DNA from 2 places in the Ruicaihuangia ninglii genome. Region 2 is predicted to be linked to the other one. Evidence: predicted binding sites of a transcription regulator. Region 2 holds the regulator's gene; the other holds the start of a gene.
The links. Region 2 encodes HrcA, which represses chaperone genes, less so after heat shock. Its sites were predicted from a motif close to TTNGCACTCGNNNNNNNCGAGTGCNAA; they were not measured.
Positions count from the first base shown of each region.

Region 1 (5,918 bases), 840 kb from region 2:
CGCCGGGCGAGCTCGGCGTAAATGGCGAGCGGCGACGATCCGGTGGCCAGTCCGAGGACGGCGTCCCGCTTGCTGGCGACAACGCGGGCGATCTTGCTGGCAGCTACGCGACCCACTTCGGTGGCGTCCTGCAGAATGACGATTTCCATCACCGGTCAGCGTAGTGAACTCCGGAGGCTCTTATTGTTCTCGCAGGAAGTTCAATCTAGATTTGCTCAGTCTTGAACCTGGAGGAGTTCCTTTGATCACTGCCCGCAGCTCGCTCGCAACCGTGGCCGGCCTCTCGATGATCGGGGTATTGGCTGGATGCACGGCATCCGACGCGACGACCGGAAGTCTTGGGGCGGAGAACGACTATGTCGACGGCGACTACACGGCGTCGGGCAGCTATGTGTCGCCGAACGGCGAGGAAACCATTGACGTCACCCTCAGCCTCGAGGCCGGGACCGTCACCGCGGTTGAGGTGACTCCGAACCCGACCAACCCGAACACCGAGATGTTCCAGGGCCAGTTTGCGGGCGGCATCGCCGCGCAAGTCGTCGGCAGGCACATCGACGAATTGGACGTCGACAAGGTCGCCGGCTCGAGCCTGACCAGCGGTGGCTTCAACGACGCCCTCGAGCAGATCAAGGCCGATGCCGCCGCATAGCCTGCGCTTCGAGGCCATCGGCACCGGATGGCAGATCGACACTGCCGCGCCGCTTTCAGACGAGATCGTTGCGGCGATCCACCAGCGGATCGACGACTACGACCGTGCCTGGTCCCGGTTCCGTAGCGACTCACTGGTCAGCCGCATGGCGCGGGAGCCCGGCCAGTGGCGACTCCCGTCCGAGGCGGCACCGTTGCTCGAGCTCTACCGTCGCCTCTACACGGCCACGGACGGCGCGGTCAGCCCACTGGTCGGCGACTCGCTCGTCGCCCTCGGCTACGACCGCAGCTACTCGCTGCGCTCCACCGGACCCACCCCCGCGACCCGTTGGGAAGACGCCATCGCCTGGGACGGTGAGCAGCTCACCTGCCTGAAACCGGTGACCATCGACGTGGGCGCGGCCGGCAAGGGCCAGCTGGTAGACCTGGTCGGCGCGCTGCTGGCCGAAACGGATGCCGGGGGCTTCACCGTCGACGCCTCGGGCGACTTGCTGCACTCGGGTCCGACCTCGCTGCGAGTTGCCCTCGAGCATCCCCTTGATGCGTCGCTGGCCGTTGGTGTCGTCGAGCTCGGCACACGCGCGCTGTGCGCATCGGCGGCGAACCGGCGCACTTGGGGCGATCGGTTGCACCACATTCTGGATGCGACCACCGGGTTGCCCACGCGGCGGGTGCTTGCCACCTGGGTCATCGCCGACGCCGCGCTCATCGCTGATGGCCTGGCCACGGCGCTATTCTTCGCAGAGCCGGAGCGGCTGCACGGGTTCGAGTTCGAGTACGTGCGCATGTTCGACGACGGGCGGCTGGACTGGTCTCCCGGACTTCAGGGGGAGGTATTCGCGTGACCACGAGCGCGAGGGCATTGCTCGATCGGTTCACCGGCCGGATCTCGATGTACCTGCTTATCCTGGTGATCCTCAGCGTGCTGGCCGTGGTCGCCTTCGTGCTGGCGCTCACCGGAGAACTCGGCTTCGATCCACTGGCGATGCTGGCCAGTGCGGCCGTCCTGATCGTGGCGACCACGGCATCCGGATGGCTGCTCGCCCGCCTCTTCCGCACCCGCGCGCACCTGCAGTCGTCGCTCATCTCCGCGCTGCTGTTGTTCTTCCTGTTCTTCCCCACCACCGCCCTCCCTCAGCTCGGGTCCCTGGCGCTGGCCGGCGTCATCGCGAGCGTCTCGAAATACGTGCTTGCGGTCGGCGGTCGACACGTGTTCAACCCGGCGGCGATCGCCGCCTTCGTGGTCACCATCTTCACCGGGCTGAACGCGAGCGTGTGGTGGGTCGCGACCGCCTGGCTGCTGCCGTTCGCGGCGATCGGGGCGTTCCTCGTGCTGTGGCGCACCCGCAAACTGCTGCTCGGTGTGGCCTTCACCGTCGTCGCCGCCATGATCACGGTGACGCGGCTGGTCGATTTCGGCACTGATCCGGGCACCGCGCTGGTCACGGCCTTCACGAGTTACCCGATCGTCTTCCTGGCCGGCTTCATGCTCAGCGAACCGTTGACCTTGCCGCCGCGGCGGTGGCAGCAGGTTCTCATCGCTGTCGTCGTCGCGGTGGTGTTCGCCGTGCCGTTCAATATCGGCGGGCTCTACAACACCCCGGAACTGGCCCTGCTGGTCGGCAACCTGATCGCCTTCTTCTTCGGCCAGCGGCACGGCCTGCCACTGGAGTTCCTGGGCCGCAGGCAGCTGACGCCGACCTCGTGGGAGTTCTCGTTCAAGCCCAGGCGCGCAGCCCGATTCACGCCGGGCCAGTACCTCGAACTGTTCCTGCCGCACCGTGCCGATCTGCGTGGTTCCCGCCGCCTGTTCAGCATCACCTCGGCGACTCCGGAAGAGATCACCATCGGCGTGAAAATCAGCGAGCCGGCGTCCAGCTTCAAGCTGGCGCTCCAGGACCTCGCGCCGGGCGAGATCGTTCGCTCCACCGGCGTCGGCGGCGACTTCGTGCTGCCCCGAGACGAGTCGATGAAGGTGCTGCTGGTCGCCGGCGGGATCGGTGTCACGCCGTTCGTCAGCCAGCTCAGCGCCGGCCCGCGACGCAACGCCGTGCTGGTGTACTCGGTGTCCTCGGCTGACGAGCTGGCGTTTGCGCCGAAGCTGGCAGCATCCGGTGCGCGTGTCCTGGTAATCGCGCCGGAGCGATTTGCGGCCCTGCCCGACGGCTGGGAGTACCTCGGCCCCGGACATCTGACCGCGGACCGGCTGCGGCAGGCGGTTCCGGATGTCGCGGAGCGCGCCGCGTATGTCTCGGGTTCGCCCGCCTTCGTCGACGGCATCCGCCGAGTGGTCCGTGCGGCCGGTGCCCGGCGCCTGCGCACCGACCTGTTCGCCGGGTACTGATCCCAGCGGAGGTACCCATCTAGCTGGCGTTTGAGCCAGATTGTCGCGTTTGAGCCTGCGCGCGCAGGCTCAAACGCGCCGAAGTGGTTCAGTCGCTCACACCGCCAGTGGCAGCAAAGCGCCCCCAATTTTCAGCATTTTCGAAGGAAAGACTCGTTAGCACTCCTCGACACCGAGTGCTAACATTTCAATAGTTGAGTCACCGAGGCTCAACTTTCGACGTGAAGGAGTTGACACAAAGATGGCCACCTACTTTGACCCATTCCGTGAGCTGGACCGCGTCGCCGGCACCCTGCTTGACCGCAGCCCCCGCGTGATGCCCATGGACCTCTACCGTGAGGGAGACCACTACGTCCTCACCGCCGACCTTCCGGGCGTCGACCCGGGCTCCGTCGACGTGGACGTTGACGGCCAGCTGCTGACCATCCGCGCCGAGCGCACGGTGCGCAGCCAGGAAGGCGTCAAGTGGATCACCCGCGAGCGCATGGGCGGTTCGTTCCTGCGCCAGCTGACCCTTGGCGACGGCATCGACCGCGAGAAGATCAGCGCGCACTATGACAACGGCGTGCTGAGCGTCATGATCCCGGTCAGCGAGAAGGCAAAGCCGCGCAAGGTCGAGGTCATGCAGGCGAACAAGCCAGCGCAGTCGGAGATCACGGTCGAGTAAGCACGGTCGAGGAGCGATCTCCGAGGGGCGGATGCCGCGACATCCGCCCCGCACCAAAAACGACTCGGCGCCCCAGTATCAACTGGGGCGCCGAGTCGTCTATAGGTGCAGCGAGCGTTACGCCAGACGTGCCTTGAGGTTCTCGTCGAGCGTGACGAGGAACTCCTCGGTGGTCTGCCAGGTCTGCTCCGGGCCGACCAGCAGTGCGAGGTCCTTGGTCATCGCGCCGGACTCGACCGTCTTAATGACAACGTCCTCGAGGGTCGCCGCGAACTCGATGAGCTCCTGGTTGTTATCGAGCTTGCCGCGGTGGTTGAGGCCACGGGTCCACGCGAAGATCGACGCGATCGGGTTGGTCGAGGTGGGCTTGCCCTGCTGGTGCTGGCGGTAGTGACGGGTCACGGTGCCGTGCGCAGCCTCCGCCTCGACGACCTTGCCGTCCGGCGTGGCCAGCACCGAGGTCATCAGACCGAGCGAGCCGAAGCCCTGCGCGACGGTGTCCGACTGCACGTCGCCGTCGTAGTTCTTGCAGGCCCAGACGTAGCCGCCCTCCCACTTCATGGCCGAGGCGACCATGTCGTCGATGAGGCGGTGCTCGTAGGTGAGACCGGCGGCGTCGAACGCCTCCTTGAACTCGGCGTCGAAGATCTCCTGGAAGATGTCCTTGAAGCGGCCGTCGTAGGCCTTCAGGATGGTGTTCTTCGTCGACAGGTAGACCGGGTAGTTGCGGGTCAACCCGTAGTTCAGCGAAGCGCGGGCGAAGTCGCGGATCGAGGCGTCGAGGTTGTACTGCACCTGCGCGATGCCATCGCTCGGGGCCTGATAGACCTCGAACTTCTGCGGCTCCGAGCCGTCCTCAGGGGTGAACTCGACGGTGAGAGTTCCCTTGCCCTTGAAGGTGAAGTCGGTGGCGCGGTACTGGTCACCGAACGCGTGACGGCCGATGATGATCGGCTTGTTCCAGCCGGGAACCAGGCGCGGGATGTTGGAGATGATGATCGGCTCGCGGAAGATGACGCCGCCGAGGATGTTGCGGATGGTGCCGTTCGGGCTCTTCCACATCTTCTTCAGGCCGAACTCCTCGACGCGGGCCTCGTCGGGGGTGATCGTCGCGCACTTGACGCCGACGCCGTGCTTCTGGATGGCGTGCGCCGCGTCGATGGTGACCTGGTCGTCGGTCTCGTCACGGTGCTGGATCCCGAGGTCGTAGTACTCGAGGTTGATGTCCAGGTACGGGAAGATCAGGCTGTCCTTGATCTTCTGCCAGATGATGCGCGTCATTTCGTCGCCGTCGAGCTCGACGACGGTGCCTTCGACCTTGATCTTTGCCACTGGTGATTCCTCTCGTTGGGCCGCGACAATCCTACCCGGCCCAGCAAAGTATCTCGACATCAAGATAATCGAAGGGTGGTTCCCGCTACCCTGTCTGCATGGGCGAGCTGAGACTGGAAGAACTGTCCGCCAAGAACATCGTGGCTGCGAACAGCCTGACGTTACGGCCCGGGCAGGAGGCGTTCGTGGTTCCGACCTCGTACGCCATCGCCGATGCCTACATCAACCCGGCGACGACCTGGCCGCGGGTGGTGCTGGACGGCGACGAGGTGGTCGGGTTCATCCGCGGCAATTTCGATCCGGATGCCGAGCAGGAGTACTTCCGCAGCTGTGTCTGGCGCATCCATGTCGCCGCGGACGCTCAGGGAGCCGGCATCGGCACGTTCGCGGTGCTCGCCCTGGCCGATGAAGCACGCCGCCGCGGGTACTCACATTTGAACGCAATCTGGGATTCCGGGGAGCACGGACCGGAGTCGTTCTTTCGTACTGTGGGCTTCGAAGTTGTCGGCGAAACGGCGTATGGCGAGAAAATTGGCGCTTTCGCCCTCTAGTCTGGGCTAATGGCTGAATCAACAGGTTTTACGATTCGGGTGATCGAAATCACCGTCTCCATCCCTGCCGGGCGCACGCTCGGCATCTCCAAGGTGGCGGAAATGCTCGACAGCGACACCGGCGCGATCGGCACGGTGCTCCGCGAGTACAAGGACTCCGGTGTGCCGTGGTGGCGCATCACCGACGACGAGGGCATCCCGGTGTTCGGCGCTGAGTTCAGCGCACGGGCCCTTGAGCAGTACCTGACCGAGGGCACCCCGATTCGGCCGTCCTCGTCAGAGCTCGGTTTCGCGGTGGCACTGGATGTCGCGACGCCCGAGCCGCAGGCGGTCAGCAACCTGGAGGCCGCCCTGGCCGACCCGGCTGCGGACATCC
Region 1 covers NZ_CP046619.1:2,546,380-2,552,297, forward strand. Annotated here, with positions in the region: gene nagB (glucosamine-6-phosphate deaminase) at 1-149, opposite strand, end outside; gene GO591_RS12405 (FMN-binding protein) at 242-649, shown strand; gene GO591_RS12410 (FAD:protein FMN transferase) at 636-1,493, shown strand; gene GO591_RS12415 (FAD-dependent oxidoreductase) at 1,490-2,992, shown strand; gene GO591_RS12420 (Hsp20/alpha crystallin family protein) at 3,234-3,659, shown strand; gene GO591_RS12425 (NADP-dependent isocitrate dehydrogenase) at 3,777-4,991, opposite strand; gene GO591_RS12430 (GNAT family N-acetyltransferase) at 5,090-5,542, shown strand; gene GO591_RS12435 (MGMT family protein) at 5,552-5,918, shown strand, end outside.
Region 1: the regulator HrcA is predicted to act here: its motif matches at 3,149-3,175, upstream of GO591_RS12420 (Hsp20/alpha crystallin family protein).

Region 2 (5,918 bases):
GTCGCGGCTCCAAGTCCGAACCGCCGCAGCCGTCGCCTCCGCGCCCAGCTGCCAGTACCAGCCCAGGTCTCCCGGGTGAAGCTGCATCGGTGCCCCGTCGTACTGCCACGCTCGTAGCGCGCCTACGGCCTCGCTTAGCCCATCGACTCCTGGTCCGCTCAACACAATCGACATGCCCTCATCTAATCGCACGCCGGTGCCTAGAACGGCGGTGGATCGGTGCCGGGTTCGGATCCCGGACTGGGTCTCCGCCCGGTCATATCCGCAGCCTCGTTCTCGCCGGAATCCCTGGCCTCATTCGTGGTCTCGGATCTCGCTTCACCGTCCGTGTCTGAATCCGGTGTGGACCAAACGGTCTCCGAGTGACTGACGAGGGTTTCCCATCTGGCCGGGTCGGAACGCAGTTCTGGTTCGCTGGTGTATTGGTGTCCGGTGGGTGAGGTCCAGCGGAGTATGCCGTGGTCCAGTTGCTCGACGCTCCAGCCGGTGAGGTGTTTCAGTCGGTGGTGTTTGCGGCAGAGGTGGGCGAGGTTTGCGGCGGTGTTGGGGCCGCCGTGTTCTTTGGCGATGGTGTGGTCGAGGTCGGAGTGCACGGCTTTGCGGTTGCGGCCGGGGAACCGGCAGGTCTCGTCCCGCAGCCGCAGGAATCGGCGCAGCAGGCGGGGGAGCCGGTAGCAGTCCTTGCTCCAGTGCGAGCAGTTCGCCGGTCTCGGGGTCGGTGAGCAGCCGGAACAGGGAGGGTGCCTGGGCGGTGAGCCGGCGGGCGGTGTCCGGGTCGATCGGGCCGTAGCCGTCGAGGGTGGCGGGTTCGTCGCTGTGGCCGAGCAATGTCACGACCGGCACGGTGACGAACACGGTGGGACGGATGCCGGCGAACCGGTCCTCCTGCGGTCCGCCACCATCGGCACCTCCGCCACCGGTGAGGAGCAGTTCGGTGGCGACATCGGCCCGCAGCTGGGTCAGCGTGCGCGGTTCCTCCGGACGCTGCTGGGCCATCGCCGCGGCGGTGACCCGGTCGTGGATCGCCATCGCCAACGGAGCCTCGGTGTACAGGGTCAGATAGGCCATCCCGTCCCGGGACGGCTCGAAACTGAACTCCCGGTCCCCGGCCGCCTTCACCCGGCGGGCCCGGATCGTCTCCGGATGGATGCGCTCCCGGAGCTGCCGGGCCTTGCGGGAGAACTTCGCCACGGTCAGCTTCATCGCCGCCGGCAAGGTGGCCTCTTCGAAAGCTTCCACCGCGGCCCGGCGAACCTCAGCCGAGGTCCCAGCGTCGGCTCCCGGGTCGGTACCGCCGGCCGAGCTGCCAGCACTCGTCGACCATCACCTGCGCGTGCCGCAGGCTGATCTCGCCACGCCGGAGCGCGCTCATCGTGCCCGGTAGCTCGTGCGTGAGCGCCTCGGCCTCGGCGATCAACCGCTGCGCGGAGCCGGAGGGCAGGCGCAGGCTGGCCGCGATCTGCTCGGCGAATGCCATCTTGGCCAGTCGTTGCTGTTCGGCTTTCCGCATCCGGTCATCGTGTGGCACGAACAGGTGCACCACGCGTTCGGCGTGCTGCCGGGTTTGGTCGACCAGTTCCAGCAGCCGGGCTTGCGCTCGGGCGACATCGGCGCTCGCCTCGGCCACCGCGTCGATGAAGTCGTGCATCTGATCATCCAGGATCGCCCGCGGCGACAGCAGTGCCTGTTCGCCGGTGCGGCGCGGTGCCGGCCGGCTGAGCGGGTGTTCTCTGGTGGTCACAAAAGCAGTGAACCAGCAACCACCGACATTCTGTTTCCGCTGATCAGCAGGCGGTTTCACCTGTTAGGAACCAGCGCGAACCGGTCCTGTGGAGGAGAAGATGCCCAACCCAGCAACCGACCAGCTACTGGCCGATGAACGGGATGGTCAGCGGGTACTTGTAGTACTCGCCTCGGTTCGCGGTGATCGCGGCGATGATGCTGAACACGACGACGAGGATGCCGGCAGCGGCCAGGATCAAGAACCCGATCAGCAGGATGCTGGTGATGCCACCGACGATGTACGCGATGATCATCGTGATCTGGAAGTTCAGCGCCACGCGCGCGTGGTCCCGCACGAACGGGCCACGGTCCTTGAACACCAGATATCCGATCAGCGCAGGGACGAAGCTGAAGAAGATCCCACCCAGGTGGATCAGTGTCGCCCACAGCTTCTCGTCGGCGGGGCTGAGCGGCTGCGGCGTCTGGTAGGGGTTCGTCATGCGCTCATTAAACCAGCGAGTCCGGGCTTCCGCCCGGACTCGCGAGGGCCTGCCTGCTTAATGGTGACCGTCGATCTACTTGATCATCCGGAGCGCGAACGGGTAGCGGTAGGCGACACCGTCCTTGGCGCTCATGAAACCCAGGATGGAAAAGATCACCCCGACGATCCACACGATCCAGCTCAGGTTCCCCAGGAAGCCAAGGATGCCGAAGGTCACGACGGTCAAGACCAGCGTGATGATGAACCACGCCACATTGATGATCAGAAGCGTGAGCTGAAAATTCAGGGCTTCCTGTGACTCCTGCCGGGTGAAGGCCGCCCGGTCCTTGAACACGAGGTAGATGATCAGCGAGGGGAGGAAACTCAGGATGCCGCCAAGGTGGGCAAAGGATGCCCATTGCTTATCCTGTTCCGCAGTGAGCGGGGTGACGGGCTGTGCTGGCTGGTCAGTCATTGTCATCCTCCTGGAAATGCGGTGCGAACGACCAGCTGAGGGCCGTCGCTTCGGTCATCTCACAAGGTAATCCCAGCCCCCATGGCGGGGCAATGGACCGCCCCGGCGCGTGTCGCGGTAGAATTAGCAGTCCCCGTAGACGAGTGCCAAGGCGAAGGGTTGGTGAGCATGGTTTCCGAGCGCGGATTGGAAGTACTGCGTGTCATCGTCCAGGACTACGTCGCCTCACGCGAGCCAGTCGGATCGAAATCCATCGTCGAACGCTATGCGTTCGGCGTGTCGGCGGCGACGATCCGCAACGACATGGCCCTGCTGGAAGAAGAGGAGCTGATCGCAGCCCCGCACACCTCGTCCGGCCGGGTGCCGACCGACAAGGGCTACCGGGTCTTCGTCGACCAGCTCGCGGACATGCGCCCGCTCACCGCCGCGCAACGCACAGCCATTGAGACCTTCCTTGGTGAATCCGCCGATCTTGACGACGTGCTGGGACGGACGGTGCGGCTGCTGTCGCAGCTGACCAGCCAGGTCGCCCTCGTGCAGTACCCGACCTTCGGCCCGTCGAAAGTGCGCCACGTCGAATTGGTTCCGTTCGGAACTCACCGGCTGATGACCGTCTTCATCACGGATGCCGGTCGGGTCGACCAGAACATCATCGAAGTGGCCGACAGCGTCGATGAGGCCTTCCTCGGTGAGATGCGGGCCAAGATCAACGCCGTGCTCGGTGGAAAGGGACTCGCGGAGGCTTCCGCTGAACTCTCCACGCTGACCGAGCTGTTCGCTCCCGAGCGGGCGACGGTGATCCGTCAGGTTGCCGCCGGCCTGATCGGACAGGTCGCCGCGAACCGCCACGACCGCCTGGTGATGGCGGGCACGGCGAACCTCGTGCGCACCGAGCAGGATTTCAGTGGAAATCTCTATCCTGTGCTCGAGGCGATCGAGGAACAGGTGACCCTGCTGAAGCTGTTCCACGAACTGGAGATAGACACCCAGGCCGTCACCGTCAGCATCGGACGGGAGAACGCCGAGTTCGGCCTGTCCGACACGTCGGTACTGACTAGTGGCTACGCGGCATCCGGTGGCGCTTTGGCGAGGCTCGGCGTGATCGGGCCAACAAGAATGGATTATTCAAACAACATGGCAGCCGTGCGGGCAGTGGCCCGCTATCTCTCGCGGCTGCTCGGTGAGGAAACCAGGTAGTGGCAGACCATTACGACGTTCTCGGAGTCGACCGAAACGCGACCCCTGACGAAATCAAGAAGGCTTATCGGCGGCTCGCTCGGGAATTGCACCCCGACGTGAACCCCAGCCCGGATGCATCCGAGCGCTTCAAGCTCGTCACGCACGCGTACGACGTGCTCAGCGACCCGCAGCAGCGTCAGCAGTACGACCTGGGTCCGCAGCCGAGCTTCGGTGGCCAAGGTTTCGGCGGCTTCGGCGACATCTTCGAGACCTTCTTCGGCGCGGGTGCGGGCGGTGGCCGCGGACCGCGGTCGCGGCGTGAGCGCGGTCAGGATGCCCTGCTTCGCGTCGAGGTGGACCTCGACGAGGTGATCTTCGGCACCCGCCGGGACATTGAAGTGGACACCGCCGTGCTCTGCGAGACCTGTAACGGGTCGTGCTGCGCGCCCGGAACCTCCCCGGTCACCTGCGACATCTGCCACGGCACCGGCAGCATTCAGCGCTCCGTGCGCAGCCTGCTCGGCAACGTGATGACCTCGAACCCGTGTGGCACCTGCCGCGGCTACGGCACCGTCATCCCGAACCCGTGCCCGACCTGCGCCGGCCAGGGACGCGTGCGCGCACGCCGCACGATTCCCGTCGACATCCCGGCCGGCGTTGACACCGGGCTGCGGCTGCAGATGCCCGGCCAGGGCGAGGTCGGTCAGGCCGGCGGTCCGCGCGGCGACCTCTACCTCGAGATCAAGGTGCGCCATCACGACACCTTCAGCCGGAACGGCGACGACCTGCTGGCCACTCTTGAAGTGGAGATGGTCGACGCGATCCTCGGCACCGAGGTCACCCTCAAGACGCTTGACGGTGAAGTCACGGTCGACATCCGGCCCGGAACGCAGAGCGCCGAGGTGATCACCATTCCCGATCGCGGTATCAGCCACCTGCGCGGGTCCGGTCGCGGCGACCTGCGGATCGGTATCCAGGTGGTCACCCCGACCAAGCTGAACCGCAAAGAGGAAGAACTCATCCGCCAGTTCGCGAGCAAGTACAAGAGTGAGGCGCCGCAGCTCGCGCACTTCCAGCAGGGTTTGTTCGCCAAACTGCGCGACCGCTTCCTGAACCTCTGATCCGGCCCTGACCCGTGGCGCACTTCTACCTCAACGAGTCGCTCATCGAGGTGACCCCCGGCGGAAGCGTCCAGCTCACCGGTGCGGAGGCCAAGCATGCGGTCACCGTCAGCCGGATGCGGGTGGGCGAGAGCCTGTCGATCGGCAACGGACAGGGCCTGGTGGTCACCGGCGAGATCACCGAAGCGGATGCCACCCGCCTCACCTTGCGCGCCGACACGGTCGTGCACACCACGGCTCCGGCACCGCGGATCACGCTCGCTCAGGCCCTCGCCAAGGGCGACCGGGACGAGATGGCCGTGCAGGCCGCAACCGAACTCGGCATCGACCGGGTTGTGCCCTGGGCCGCGGAACGGTCGATCAGCCGCTGGGATGCGACGAAGGCGGTTAAGGGCCGCGCCCGCTGGGAGAGCATCGTGCGCGAGGCGACCAAACAGTCGATTCGCGCCTGGCTGCCCAAGGTGGATGACCTGCACAGCACGAAGAAATTGGCCGGCCGGGACGAGCGCATGATCGTGCTCGACCCGACCGGCCAGATCGCGCTCACCGAACTCGAGCTCGATGACCGCGACGTGATGCTGGTGGTCGGTCCTGAGGGCGGAGTCTCCAATGAGGAACTCCGCGTCTTCCAGGAGGCCGGCGCCGACGTGGTGCGCCTCGGATCCGAGGTGCTGCGCACGTCGACGGCCGGCCCGGCCGCCCTGGCCGTGCTCAATGCACGGCTCGGGCGTTGGTGACTCAGCGTTCGTTGATCTCGATGTTGCCGGCCGTGGAGCTGAACGAGTAGCTGAGCGCAGCGTCCGGGTTGCTCGGCACGTCGACGGTCACGTTGCCCGCTGTGGTGTCGGTATCGATGTCGTAGTCGCCCTCTGGCAGCCACACGGTCTGGTTGCCTGCAACCGACGCGATCTCGAACTCGTCGGGCAGTGTGGCCAGGTCG
Region 2 covers NZ_CP046619.1:1,711,057-1,716,974, reverse strand. Annotated here, with positions in the region: gene GO591_RS15930 (hypothetical protein) at 1-174, opposite strand, end outside; gene GO591_RS16125 (HNH endonuclease) at 201-593, opposite strand; partial or broken gene GO591_RS16120 (DUF222 domain-containing protein) at 763-1,203, opposite strand; gene GO591_RS16040 (DUF222 domain-containing protein) at 1,256-1,741, opposite strand; gene GO591_RS08195 (DUF4870 domain-containing protein) at 1,866-2,222, opposite strand; gene GO591_RS08190 (DUF4870 domain-containing protein) at 2,298-2,678, opposite strand; gene hrcA (heat-inducible transcriptional repressor HrcA) at 2,847-3,875, shown strand; gene dnaJ (molecular chaperone DnaJ) at 3,875-4,978, shown strand; gene GO591_RS08175 (16S rRNA (uracil(1498)-N(3))-methyltransferase) at 4,993-5,715, shown strand; gene GO591_RS08170 (DUF4097 family beta strand repeat-containing protein) at 5,717-5,918, opposite strand, start outside.